DNA from 2 places in the Iodobacter fluviatilis genome. Region 2 is predicted to be linked to the other one. Evidence: predicted binding sites of a transcription regulator. Region 2 holds the regulator's gene; the other holds the start of a gene.
The links. Region 2 encodes HrcA, which represses chaperone genes, less so after heat shock. Its sites were predicted from a motif close to ATTAGCACTCGNNNNNNNCGAGTGCTAAT; they were not measured.

Region 1 (5,820 bases), 1.3 Mb from region 2:
TTGTGCCACGGGTGGTATCCATGCGCATATCCAGCGGTGCGTCAAAACGAAAGCTAAAGCCACGGCTTGCGTCATCTAATTGTGGGGATGACACGCCTAAATCCATTAGCACGCCGTCCACTGCATCAATTCCGCGCAGGTTTAATTCTTTCTGCAAATTCACAAAGCCTTCGTGAACGATGGTAAAGCGCGGATCCGTAATGGTTGTTGCCTCGGCAATCGCCATTAAATCTTTATCAAAAGCGATCAGACGGCCTTCGGGCCCTAGTCTGGAGAGAATGAGCCGCGAATGGCCACCGCGACCAAAGGTGCAGTCAACGTAAGTACCATTTGGCTTGATAGCCAGAGCGTGCACCGCTTCTTCTAATAAAACGGTGGTGTGGATAAGCGTCAAAGCACAAAGTCCTGCATAGCGTTGTTGAGAGCCTTAAGGGCTCTGATATATATCTGTGTCAAAGCACAATGCCTTGCATTTGGTTTGCCAGATCGTCGGGATTGATATCCATAACGGCCTGAATTTGGGCAGCCCAACGGGCTTCATCCCACAGCTCAAATTTATTACCCATGCCCACGAGGGCCACTTCCTTATCTAGGCCCGCCAATTGGCGTAAACGAGGCGGAATTAAAATGCGCCCAGCGTTATCCGGTTCGATCTCTTCGGCATGGCCAACGATAAAACGACGAATAGGCATCTGAGCGCCAGAAAGACGATTAAGTTGGTCGCGTACCGGTAACCAATCAGGTTCTGGGTAAAGCAGCAAGCAGCCCGATGGTTCGGCAGTAATTACCAAACGATTTGCACAGTGTGTCCCGAGCACGTCACGATGCCTGGCAGGGATTGCCAATCGTCCTTTGCTATCGAGATTTACTGAGGCTACGCCGCCAAACATGTATATTTATCCGTTCTGTAAGGGTTAAAACAACACTTTTACCCACTTTTACCCACTACTTCCCACTATAGAGTAAAAAAAAAGAGCGCACAAGCGCCCGTTTTTTAATTGTTCTTTTGATACAATCACTTAGCTCTAAAATACCCAGTGTGCATTTTTCACTTGTTTTATCTTTTATAAGCAAGCATTAAAGCTAAATACTTAATGTAAAGCTTTAACATTTGTATGCAAGAGTGCGTATTTTCCACACAAGACAAATTATTACAATAAATGAAAGAAAAGATATTAAGTATCTGTTTGCTAGGCTTGCTGGTTTATGCGCTTTGGAAGCGGATTAGCCCAGCAATGCGCTCAGAAATAGACCGCAGCATGCGAATTGCAGCCGTTGTTTTGCTGCTTGGGGCCGCTACAGCCTTGTTTTTTCAAGTATATTAAAATACTCAAGCCTAAAGTAGGATGGTTAAGTGGACTGCGCTTGCCTGCAGGGGTAATTGAGTACTGAATAATATTTATTGGCACTACTGTCAGCCATGGTGCTTCTACCCGACTAAAAAATTTTAGGAGAACACCATGCTCATTCGCCCTACTGATCAAATTTTAAGTTCTGAAATCACCCCAGAAGCGCTTTGGTTAAACCGTCGGCAACTGATGACCGGTGCTGCGGCTTTGGGCTTGGCGGTGGCGTTGCCTGCGCAAGCGGCGGGCGAGCTGGTTTATCGTAAGAGCCCTCTCTCGGTTAAAGACGATAAAAACAGCTTTGAGCAAATCACCCAATACAATAATTTCTATGAATTTGGCACGGACAAGGATGATCCCGCCCAAACTGCGGGCAAGCTAAAAACGCGGCCTTGGAATATTGTGATTGAAGGTGAATGTGATAAGCCTCACACATTTTCTATGGATGAGCTTTTAAAAATAGCGCCGCTTGAGGAGCGAATTTATCGCTTGCGCTGTGTAGAAGGCTGGTCGATGGTGATTCCATGGGTGGGTTTCCCTCTTTCAGAGCTGCTAAAGCGGGTTAATCCCACCTCTAAAGCTAAATATGTTGAGTTTATTTCATTAGCAGATAAAGAGCAGATGCCTGGCGTGCAACGAGCGGTGCTAGATTGGCCTTATACCGAAGGCCTGCGTATCGATGAAGCGATGCATCCATTAACCATTATGGCGGTGGGCTTATATGGCAAAGTACTGCCTAATCAAAATGGCGCACCCATCCGAGTGGTAGTGCCGTGGAAATATGGTTTTAAAAGTGCCAAATCCATTGTAAAAATCCGCCTTACTGAAAAACAGCCACAAACTTCATGGAATAAGGCGGGGCCAAATGAATATGGCTTTTATTCCAATGTAAACCCTGAAGTAGACCACCCCCGCTGGAGCCAAGCCACCGAGCGGCGTATTGGCGAGTTTTTTAAGCGCAAAACCTTAATGTTTAATGGCTATGGGGACCAAGTGGCGGGAATGTATAAGGGAATGGATTTGAAGAAGTTGTTTTGAGGGGGTGAAAGTCAAAAAGGTCTGTAGACACAGAAAACACAGATGGGTAAAGCAGCACACTGAGAAAACCATGAGAATGCAAAATGGGTAAATGATCACCCTCACCCTTAAAAGGTTTTTTGTGTGCTCTGTGTTCTCACCGCTCTCTGTGTCTACAGAACTGTTGTAAGATGTTCAGATATAAAAAAACGGAGCCGCTGGCTCCGTTTTTTTATGCTGGCAATAAAGCCTGCTTCATTTTACTGAGGGCTTTGGCCTCAATTTGGCGGATGCGCTCGGCCGATACATTAAACTCTGCAGCTAAATCATGCAGCGTTAAAGACGAGCCTTCGTCGGCTAACCAGCGTGTTTCTACAATCCGGCGGCTGCGCTCGTCTAAGCTGGCCAGTGCCATTTGCAGTCCTTCGGTATGCAGCTTATCGGTAGCACGACGGGCAAGGGTGGCGTCCGGTGCGCTGTCGTGATCGGCAAGCCAATCAATAGGCGCGTAGCCTTCGTCCTCGTTGTCGTCCGAGATCAGCGAAATATCTTGGCCGCTCATCCGCGTTTCCATTTCTAGCACTTCTTCACGTTTTACGCCTAAATCATCGGCGATTTTTTGCGCTTCTGAGGTAGTGAGTGCGGCAAAGCCTGGCTTCATGGAGCGCAGATTAAAGAATAATTTACGTTGAGCTTTGGTGGTGGCAACGCGTACTAAGCGCCAGTTACGCAGCACGTATTCGTGGATTTCAGCTTTAATCCAGTGTACGGCAAAGGAAAACAAGCGTACGCCACGGCCTGGTTCAAAGCGTTTTACCGCCTTCATCAAGCCAATATTGCCTTCTTGGATAAGGTCTGCCTGTGGCAGGCCGTAGCCAGAATAGCCGCGTGCAATCGATACCACGACCCGCAGGTGGGACATGACCAACTGCTTGGCGGCCTCTAGATCATTCTCTTGGCGAAAGCGCTCAGCAAGGTTAATTTCCTCTTCCTGTGAGAGCATAGGCACCGTATTTACACGCTGGATATAGCTCTCGATGCTGTCACCACTAGACAGTACGGGAAGTGTAAGTGCAACTGCCATGTTTAAGTCTCTCCTTGCAAAAACTCTCGTTGATTCTAGCACTCGTATCATGAGAGTGCCAAAATATGACGAAGTTCATTTATTCAGTGACTTGATTCAATCACAGTATAGGGCGGTGAAGCACGGCAATTTTTCCTATCTGGTCCATAGCGTAAATGAATGGCCCAGTGCAGTTCCTTGAATTTTTTAGGTAAATTGCCTCAAATGTCGCCATACCGCAAGCCATGCACCGATAAAGGTAAGCAGGGTGCATAGGCCACATACTATGACGACCGTACTAAAGTCTGGTGACAATAAGCTAAATTTTTGCCCGTACGCGTTGGCTAATTCAAACACAGCTGGGTTTAGGTGCGACAAAATACCTGCCACAATTGCACAAGCAAATAGGCCACCGAGCAAACCTTGCACCATGGCAAAGTAGATAAATGGTCGACGGATAAAGGCATCCGTTGCGCCAATGAGCCGCGCCACCTCAATTTCTTCCTTGCGAGTCAAAATCTGCATGCGAATGGCGTTGCCGGTAATCAGCGCTAGGGCCGTGGCAAGCAATACTACAATCACTTCGAATAACGTTTGGCCTAAGGCGAGTAGTCTTTCTAAACGATGCGCCCACGCCGAATCAAGCTGAATTTCGTCTACGCCAGGCCGAGTTAGCAAGTCTTTTTGCAAGGCTTCTAGCTTAGTGGCTTGGCCATCTTTGCTACTTAAGATAAAAGCATCAGGTAGTGGGTTTTCGCTTAAGCCTGCTAATAAATTGGCGGCTCCAGAGGACGCCTGCATTTCTTTAAGTGCTTCGTCCTTGGCAATAAACCGGCTACTGGCGATACGCGGGTCTTTTTTTAACTGCTCAGCGAGCATGCTCAGGTCTTCTTTGGTGGCGGAATCGCGCATAAAGATCGAAATTTGCGGCTCAATATGAATTTGGCTCGCTACGCTAGAAACACTACTAATAACCAGCCAGAGCGCTAAAGGCAGCGCGGCAGTAATGCCAATCACCAGTAGATTAAGCGCGCTTGAAAAAGGATGGCGAACTAATGCGCCTAAAGTGCGGGCCAGTGATTGGCCATGAAGTCTTAACCAGTGTTTCATATCGCCTCAGGTAGAAAATTGACCGTTTTTTAAACGTAAAATCCGGCGGCCATAATCTGCCATCAGGGTTTCATCGTGTGCGGAGATCACAATGGTGACGCCCACTTGGTGAAAAGATTTAAATAGCTCCAAAATATCGTGAGCGTAATCTCTATCCAAATTAGCGGTTGGCTCATCTGCCAGTAAAATGGCAGGGCGATGCACCACGGCCCGAGCGATGCATAATCGCTGCTGCTCGCCGCCCGATAGCGAAACGGGGTTGAGCTTTTCTTTGCCGGTGAGACCAACCTTATCGAGTGCTGCCAAAACGCGGCGGCGGCCTTCTTTATGATTAAAGCCAATAATGTCGAGCGGCAAGCTGACGTTATCTAATACTGTGCGATCAAATAGTATTTTATGGTCTTGAAAAATGAGCCCTAAATGGCGGCGGATATAGGGTAGCGAGCTGCGGTTCATCTTCGCCATATTTTGCCCATTGACGTTAACAATGCCGCCACTCGGTTTTTCTATCCCTGCAATCAGCTTTAATAGCGTCGATTTACCTGCACCGGAATGGCCCGCTAAAAACACCAGTTCGCCGCTTGGTATCTCAAAGCTTAAGTTCTTTACGGCATCAAAGCCGCCAGGATAGCGCTTACTGACTTGCTGGAACTGGATCATAAGAGGCCCTATTTCTCTGTAAAGGCACGGCATGCCTTTACATATGTTTGATGTCTATTGCTTTTGGATGCTTCACCAGCACCTTGTTTTCGTATTGATTACCGCCAAACTCGAAATATGTTACACCATGCTGAACAAAAGCTTGGTGTGCATAAAAGGCAATGGCGCGGGTATTGTTGCTATTTACGCTGAGCCAATAGGCCTGCTGATTGAGATTGCGCTCTACATACGCCAAGAGCTGCTTGCCTATACCTTGGCCGGTAAAGGCTTCTTGGACATAAAAAGTTTTCAGTTCAGCGCTGGGCAAATCTGCATTGCTAGCGGCCAAATCAAGCATGGCGTAGGCGATAAGATGCCCCTTATTCTCCGCAATCAGTAGGCGATACTGTGGATTGTTGATGAGTGCAGCGAATTTTTTAGGAGTAAATTCACCCAGCACATACGCCGAAATATCATGGCGAATCCCATCCTTGGCGTAGGTATGTAGCCATACCTGAATCGCCAGCGCGGCCAAGTTCCGCACATCAGCAAGGCTAGCCGTGCGAAAGGAAATATGTGGGCTCATGAGTAGATGGTCAGTTGTTTGTGTGCCCTATCCATACTTAATCAAACAGCGCGTCTACA
Region 2 (5,820 bases):
AAGTGTTGTGCCGCTTGGCGAATCGCCATCATCTCTGCGTGCGCGCTTGGATCGTGACGCAGGATAGGTTGATTGCAGCCGCGGCCAATGATCTCACCACGATGCACCACAATCGCACCTACCGGCACCTCGCCCAATTCTTTGGCTCGTTGCGCCTCTTGAAGTGCCTCATTCATAAAATCTAAATCATTCATAAAACCTTATTATTCCCCACCACATCCATTCTCAAACTTTAATTACAACGCTAAATCCTGAGCTACAGAGAACTCAAGCCGGGAAACTTGATTCACACTGTGATTCATGCTTTAGCCAAATAGCATAGGGCAACTTACACCGCAACACCCAGCATTTCTGCCGCATGCTGGCGGGTGGTGCCGGTGATTTCTACCCCACCCAACATGCGGGCGATTTCTTCGATGCGCTCTTCCATGCTTAGCATGCGGATGGTACTCAGCACGCCAGTGGCGGATTGGGTTTTGCTCACTTGTAGCTGCTGAAATCCACACGCTGCCACCTGGGGTAAATGGGTAATACATAGCACTTGCCGCGCTGCACCTAAATCGGCCAACATGCGACCCACAATCTCAGCCACGCGCCCACCAATCCCCACATCCACCTCATCAAAAATCAGCGTAGGCACATTAGCAACTTGGCTGGCAATCACCTGTAAGGCCAGGCTGATGCGTGATAACTCGCCACCGGATGCCACTTTTGCCATCGCTCTGGCTGGAGTAGTCGGGTGATTTGCAACCATAAATTCAATGGTTTCTAGACCAAAGCTTGCAGGGGCTTCGTGGACATGTAGGGCAATTTCAAAGCGGCTGCCCACTAAAGCCAAGAGTTGTAACTCTGCAGTAACCAATTTACCTAGCTTGCTTGCCGCTGCTATGCGTTTGCTTGAAAGAACGGCAGCTTGCTTGCGTAATTCGGCTTCTAGCTTCTCCGCACGCCGGCGCACGGCATCTAAACCTTGCGCTCCGCCTAATTCGGCCAAGCGCTCTTGCCAACTGGCGAGTTTTTCTGGCAGATCCGCAGGCTCAACACGATATTTACGCGCCATACGAAAAATGGCGTCTAAGCGGCTTTCTACATCAGCAAGCCTTGCAGGATCTAGCTCTAGATGATCGGCATAGCGGCGCAAGGCATATACCGACTCCATCATCTGCGCCTCGGTGCTGGCAAGTAGTTCTAAAGTTTCAGAAATACCTGCGTCAAAATCAGCCAAGGCACTAAGCTTCGTCGCCACAGCTCCTAGCCAAGACTGGCAATTTTCATCGCCATCGGCCAGCATCAATAGGCTGCTTTGCACCCCGTCAATCAGGCTGGCAGCATGGTGTAAACGTTTATGCTCGGCTTGCAGCTCTGGCCATTCTGCAGCGGTAAATTGCAAGGCGGCTACTTCTTCAACCTGCCATTGCAGGCGTTCTCGCTCGGCCTCAAAGGCCTCGGCATTATTGCTGGCCGTAGCCAATTCATCGGTAGCCGTTCTCCAATCTTTAAATAGGCCCGCCACATCTCGCGCCAGCGCCGCAGCTCCGGCGTAACCATCGACTAAATCACGCTGCACATCGGGGCGTAATAAGGATTGCGGGGCATGCTGGCCGTGGATATCCACCAATTGCTCACCCAGTGTTTTTAGCTGGGCCAAAGTGGCGGAAATCCCATTAATCCAAGCACGGGATTTACCATGACTATCAATATTGCGCCGTATCAATAGCTCCCCACCTTCATCCCCTTGCAAGGCTTCGGCTTCTAACCACGCCAAGGCCGTTTGAGGCACGACAAACCGCGCTTGCAACTCGGCCTTATCAGCCCCATGGCGCACCACCGCGCTTTCTGCCCTCCCCCCCAAAAGCAAGCCCAAAGCATCAATCACAATGGATTTACCCGCGCCCGTTTCCCCCGTTAAGGTCGTCAAGCCAGAGGTAAAATCGAGGACAAGCTCGTCGACGATAACAAATGATTTAAGTGAGATAGAAAGCAGCATGCGCTTTGTTTACACCTTGGTTACAAGTGATGATGAGCGTGAAAAAAGATCTGTAGGCACAGAGATCAAGGAAGCACGCAAAGAAACAGTCTTAAGGCAGGTAATAGTTAATCGCCCCCAAAGGGCTCTCTCTGTCTGCTGCCTTTTATCTTTATCTAGCTCTGCGTTTATAGATCTTTTAAGCTTTTTTAAAAAGTGCGTAGATCTTCGCCTACAAGCGCTCGCCCCAACGCAGTTTCTCGCGCAGCGTATCGTAGTAGTGATAGCTATTGGGGTGTAGTACCCTCAATGTATTGCGGTAGCGGCTAATTAATACACGGTCTTTTTCGTGCAAATTACAGTGCGATTGATTATCAAAATAAACCCGTGCATCTTCCGAGCGAGTCAATAAAAACTCAACTGCACAGGTGTCGTTCACCACAATCGGGCGGTTAGACAAGGATTGTGGGCAAATGGGCACAAGCGCAATGGCGGGTAGGCTAGGGTGCAAAATCGGCCCGCCCGATGCCAGCGCGTAAGCCGTAGAGCCAGTAGGTGTGGAAATAATCAGGCCATCTGAGCGCTGGCTATATACAAAGCGCCCGTCGATAAAGATTTCAAACTCAATCATGCCGCCGGTATTGCCACGGCTAAACACCACATCATTAAACGCCAGAGCGCTATCGATTTCATGGCCATCACGCACCACGGTCGTTTCAAGCAGGATGCGCTCTTCGGGGATGAACTCGCCGTATAGCATTGCAATTATCAGCTCATCCATCTCATCCACTGAAATATCGGTCATAAAGCCCAAACGGCCTTGATTAACACCGACAAGGGGAATGCGATAAGGTGCCAATAAGCGAGCAACACCCAGCATCGTGCCATCTCCACCCAGTACAATCACCAAATCAGCCACTTTACCGATATTATCGCGACTAACCGCCTGGTGCTCGGTGATGCCATGCTCATCCGCAGTGGATTGATCCAAGAATACCTTAACGCCTGCGCGAGCCAGCAGAGCGGCAAGCCGACGAATCGGCTCGTCTAAGGTCGGTGTGCCGGTTCGGCCAACCACGGCAATGGTTTTGAACAGTAGACTATGCATAAGCTTATTAGACCCGAAATTTAATAAAAAAACACCCGCGCACTTTGCTTTAAACTCACTAAAACAACACAACACACTTTGCTTGGATGCAAAAGTCCTTGTAAAACAAAGTAAGATTCGCCATAAACCCTAGCGCCATTGGCCCACATGCTGAACGATCGTTCTCAAATTCTACTTAAAACCCTCGTCGAGCGCTACATTGCCGACGGTCAACCTATTGGCTCAAAAGCCCTGCAGCACTTTTCTGGGCTAGATATTAGCTCAGCCACCATTCGTAATACGATGGTTGATTTAGAAGCACTAGGCTTTGTTGCCAGCCCACATACCTCGGCAGGTAGGATTCCTACCGCCCTAGCTTACCGTGTATTTGTTGATTCATTACTTACAGTGAAAACTTTAGATAAACTCACTATTACCGAACTCACCGAGCAGCTTCCCATCGATAGCCCACAGCGCAGCGTGGCTGCCGCATCGCAAATTTTATCGCAGCTTACTCACTTTGCAGGCATGGTACAAAGCCCAAAGCGCCACGATATTTTGCTCAAGCAAATCGAGTTTATGCAGCTATCAGAGCGCCGTGTGCTGCTGATTTTAGTGACTAGCGATGGCGATGTGCAGAACCGTATTTTGCAAACCGAGCGGCTGTTTAGCGCCAGCGAGCTGATTGAAGCCGCTAATGTACTGAATGAATATTGCTCAGGCAAAACACTTTCGGCACTGACTCATCTGGTACAAAACGAGTTAGTCCGGCTTAAAAGCGATATTGTCAGCCTGATGAATGCCGCCGTCGCCGTCGGTGCCTCTTTGGCAAAACACAGCGATTCCATGATAATTGCAGGTGAGCATCACCTTTTAGGCTTTGGTGATTTATCCTCCAATGTTATTAGAATGCGCCAATTGTTTGCGCTGTTTGAGCAAAAAACAGCGCTGCTGCAGCTGTTAGATCTTGGCAATCACGCTGATGGCGTTAAAATTTATATCGGTGATGAATCTGGCTTGGCCCCCCTAGATGAATGCTCAGTAATTACTGCGCCCTATCGCGTCAATGGTGAGATTGTTGGCACACTAGGCGTGATAGGCCCAAGCAGAATGGATTATCAGCGGGTGATTCCAATTGTAGATATCACCGCACAATTACTTTCTACGGCGCTCTCCCAATAGGGGCACGACATAGCCCCCTTCCACACCTCTCTAAGTGAAAACAATGCATAAATTTCTTCCCCTATTATTAGTTAGCCTGATGGGTTTTGCCCAAGCCGATGAAGCTCTCGTTGCCCGAAAAGACGTGCAGGCCTATATCAAAGCCACCGCAGCTGCTTACCAATTTAGCGAAGAAGAGCTAGTGCAAACGCTAAGCCGCGCTACGCCCAAAAGCAATGTTTTAGATGTTTTAGATCGCCCTTCTACCGCTAGGCCTTGGTATACCTTTCGGGTGAATTTTGTAAACCCAGCGCGCAGCCTAGCGGGAGCCAAATTTTGGCGTGAACACGCCATTGCGATCAAAGAAATTAGCGAGCGCTATGAGGTAGAGCCAGAAGTTATCGTGGCGATTTTAGGGGCCGAAACCAATTACGGCAAAAACACCGGTAGCTTTCATATTTTGGACGTACTGACCACCATTGCCTTTGATTACCCACGCCGTGCCGAGTTCTTCCAAAAAGAGCTCACCGAATTTTTGCTCTTAGCACGCGAAGAAAACGAAGACCCCCTGAGTTTTAAAGGCTCTTACGCTGGAGCCATGGGCTGGCCACAATTTATGCCCTCATCGTTTCGTCAATACGCCGTTGATTACGACCAAAACGGCCACCGCGATATCTGGAACCACCCCAACGATGCCATCGCTAGTGTTGCCCATTATTTAAAAGAGCACGGCTGGCAGCAGGGTAAAACCGCCTACACCGCCGTTAATATCAATGCCGATTTAAGTGAAGTTTTCGCCGATAAATTTAATCTGCACTACAGCGTGGGCGATCTCATGCAAAAAGGCGTGGTACCGATCACCGAGCTAGATACCGCAGAAAAAGCCGTGCTGTTCTCGCTAGAAACCGAGCCTGGTTTTACCCGCCACTTTTTAGGCTTTAATAATTTTTATGTGATTACCCGTTACAACAAAAGCACGCTCTACGCGACGGCCGTGCTGCAACTTTCTGAAAGCATTTTAAAAAGCTATCAAGAAGGCGATGATTTAAGGCCAGCTAAACCCACAAGCAAGCCGGCCAAGAAAAAATGGTAGGGCTAACGCTAATGCTTTAAACAAAGTATTAAGGATTGGCCTAGCAGCCTGTCGGACTTCGACGGTCGAAGCGAAAAATCGCATGATCGAGACCAGATTTTGCCGGATTTGCAGCGCCAATAACGAGTTATTGGTCAAAAATCTGGTGAAATATAGGCCGATCAGGTGATTTTGCAGCTGACTGATGCTAAGTCCGACAGGCTGCTAGACACGCAATACACACCCAAAAAAACCATTCTCACATTGATGCACAAACGGGCACGCCGTGCCCAAATGCATGCACAACAAGGGCCCGCATGAAAGCCAGCATCTTTATTTTGATCGCCATGATTTGGGGTGGATTTCAATTTGGCGTGGAAGGCGCATTCGGCTGCGCCCTGTTGGGTTTTGTGATTTACATTTTTATAAGCAAGCAATCTACCCACCCAGCCCAGGCAAGTAGCCAAGAGCAGACAGCACCAGTGGCTAACGCCAGCGCGCTGAGCCTGAGGCAAAGGGTAGATCAGCTAGAGC

Region 1: a site for HrcA is predicted at 3,482-3,510, ahead of rpoH (RNA polymerase sigma factor RpoH). Genes of this name have one in related genera too.

The regions. Positions count from the first base shown of each region.
Region 1 covers NZ_CP025781.1:1,624,318-1,630,137, reverse strand. The annotation lists gene rsmH (16S rRNA (cytosine(1402)-N(4))-methyltransferase RsmH) at 1-394, opposite strand, end outside; gene mraZ (division/cell wall cluster transcriptional repressor MraZ) at 453-890, opposite strand; gene C1H71_RS22105 (protein MIGRI) at 1,161-1,325, shown strand; gene msrP (protein-methionine-sulfoxide reductase catalytic subunit MsrP) at 1,461-2,384, shown strand; gene rpoH (RNA polymerase sigma factor RpoH) at 2,596-3,447, opposite strand; gene ftsX (permease-like cell division protein FtsX) at 3,634-4,536, opposite strand; gene ftsE (cell division ATP-binding protein FtsE) at 4,543-5,196, opposite strand; gene C1H71_RS07260 (GNAT family N-acetyltransferase) at 5,234-5,761, opposite strand; gene ftsY (signal recognition particle-docking protein FtsY) at 5,799-5,820, opposite strand, start outside.
Region 2 covers NZ_CP025781.1:307,130-312,949, forward strand. The annotation lists gene tadA (tRNA adenosine(34) deaminase TadA) at 1-194, opposite strand, end outside; gene recN (DNA repair protein RecN) at 329-1,987, opposite strand; gene C1H71_RS01430 (NAD kinase) at 2,199-3,074, opposite strand; gene hrcA (heat-inducible transcriptional repressor HrcA) at 3,222-4,235, shown strand; gene mltB (lytic murein transglycosylase B) at 4,279-5,307, shown strand; gene C1H71_RS01445 (DUF2339 domain-containing protein) at 5,604-5,820, shown strand, end outside.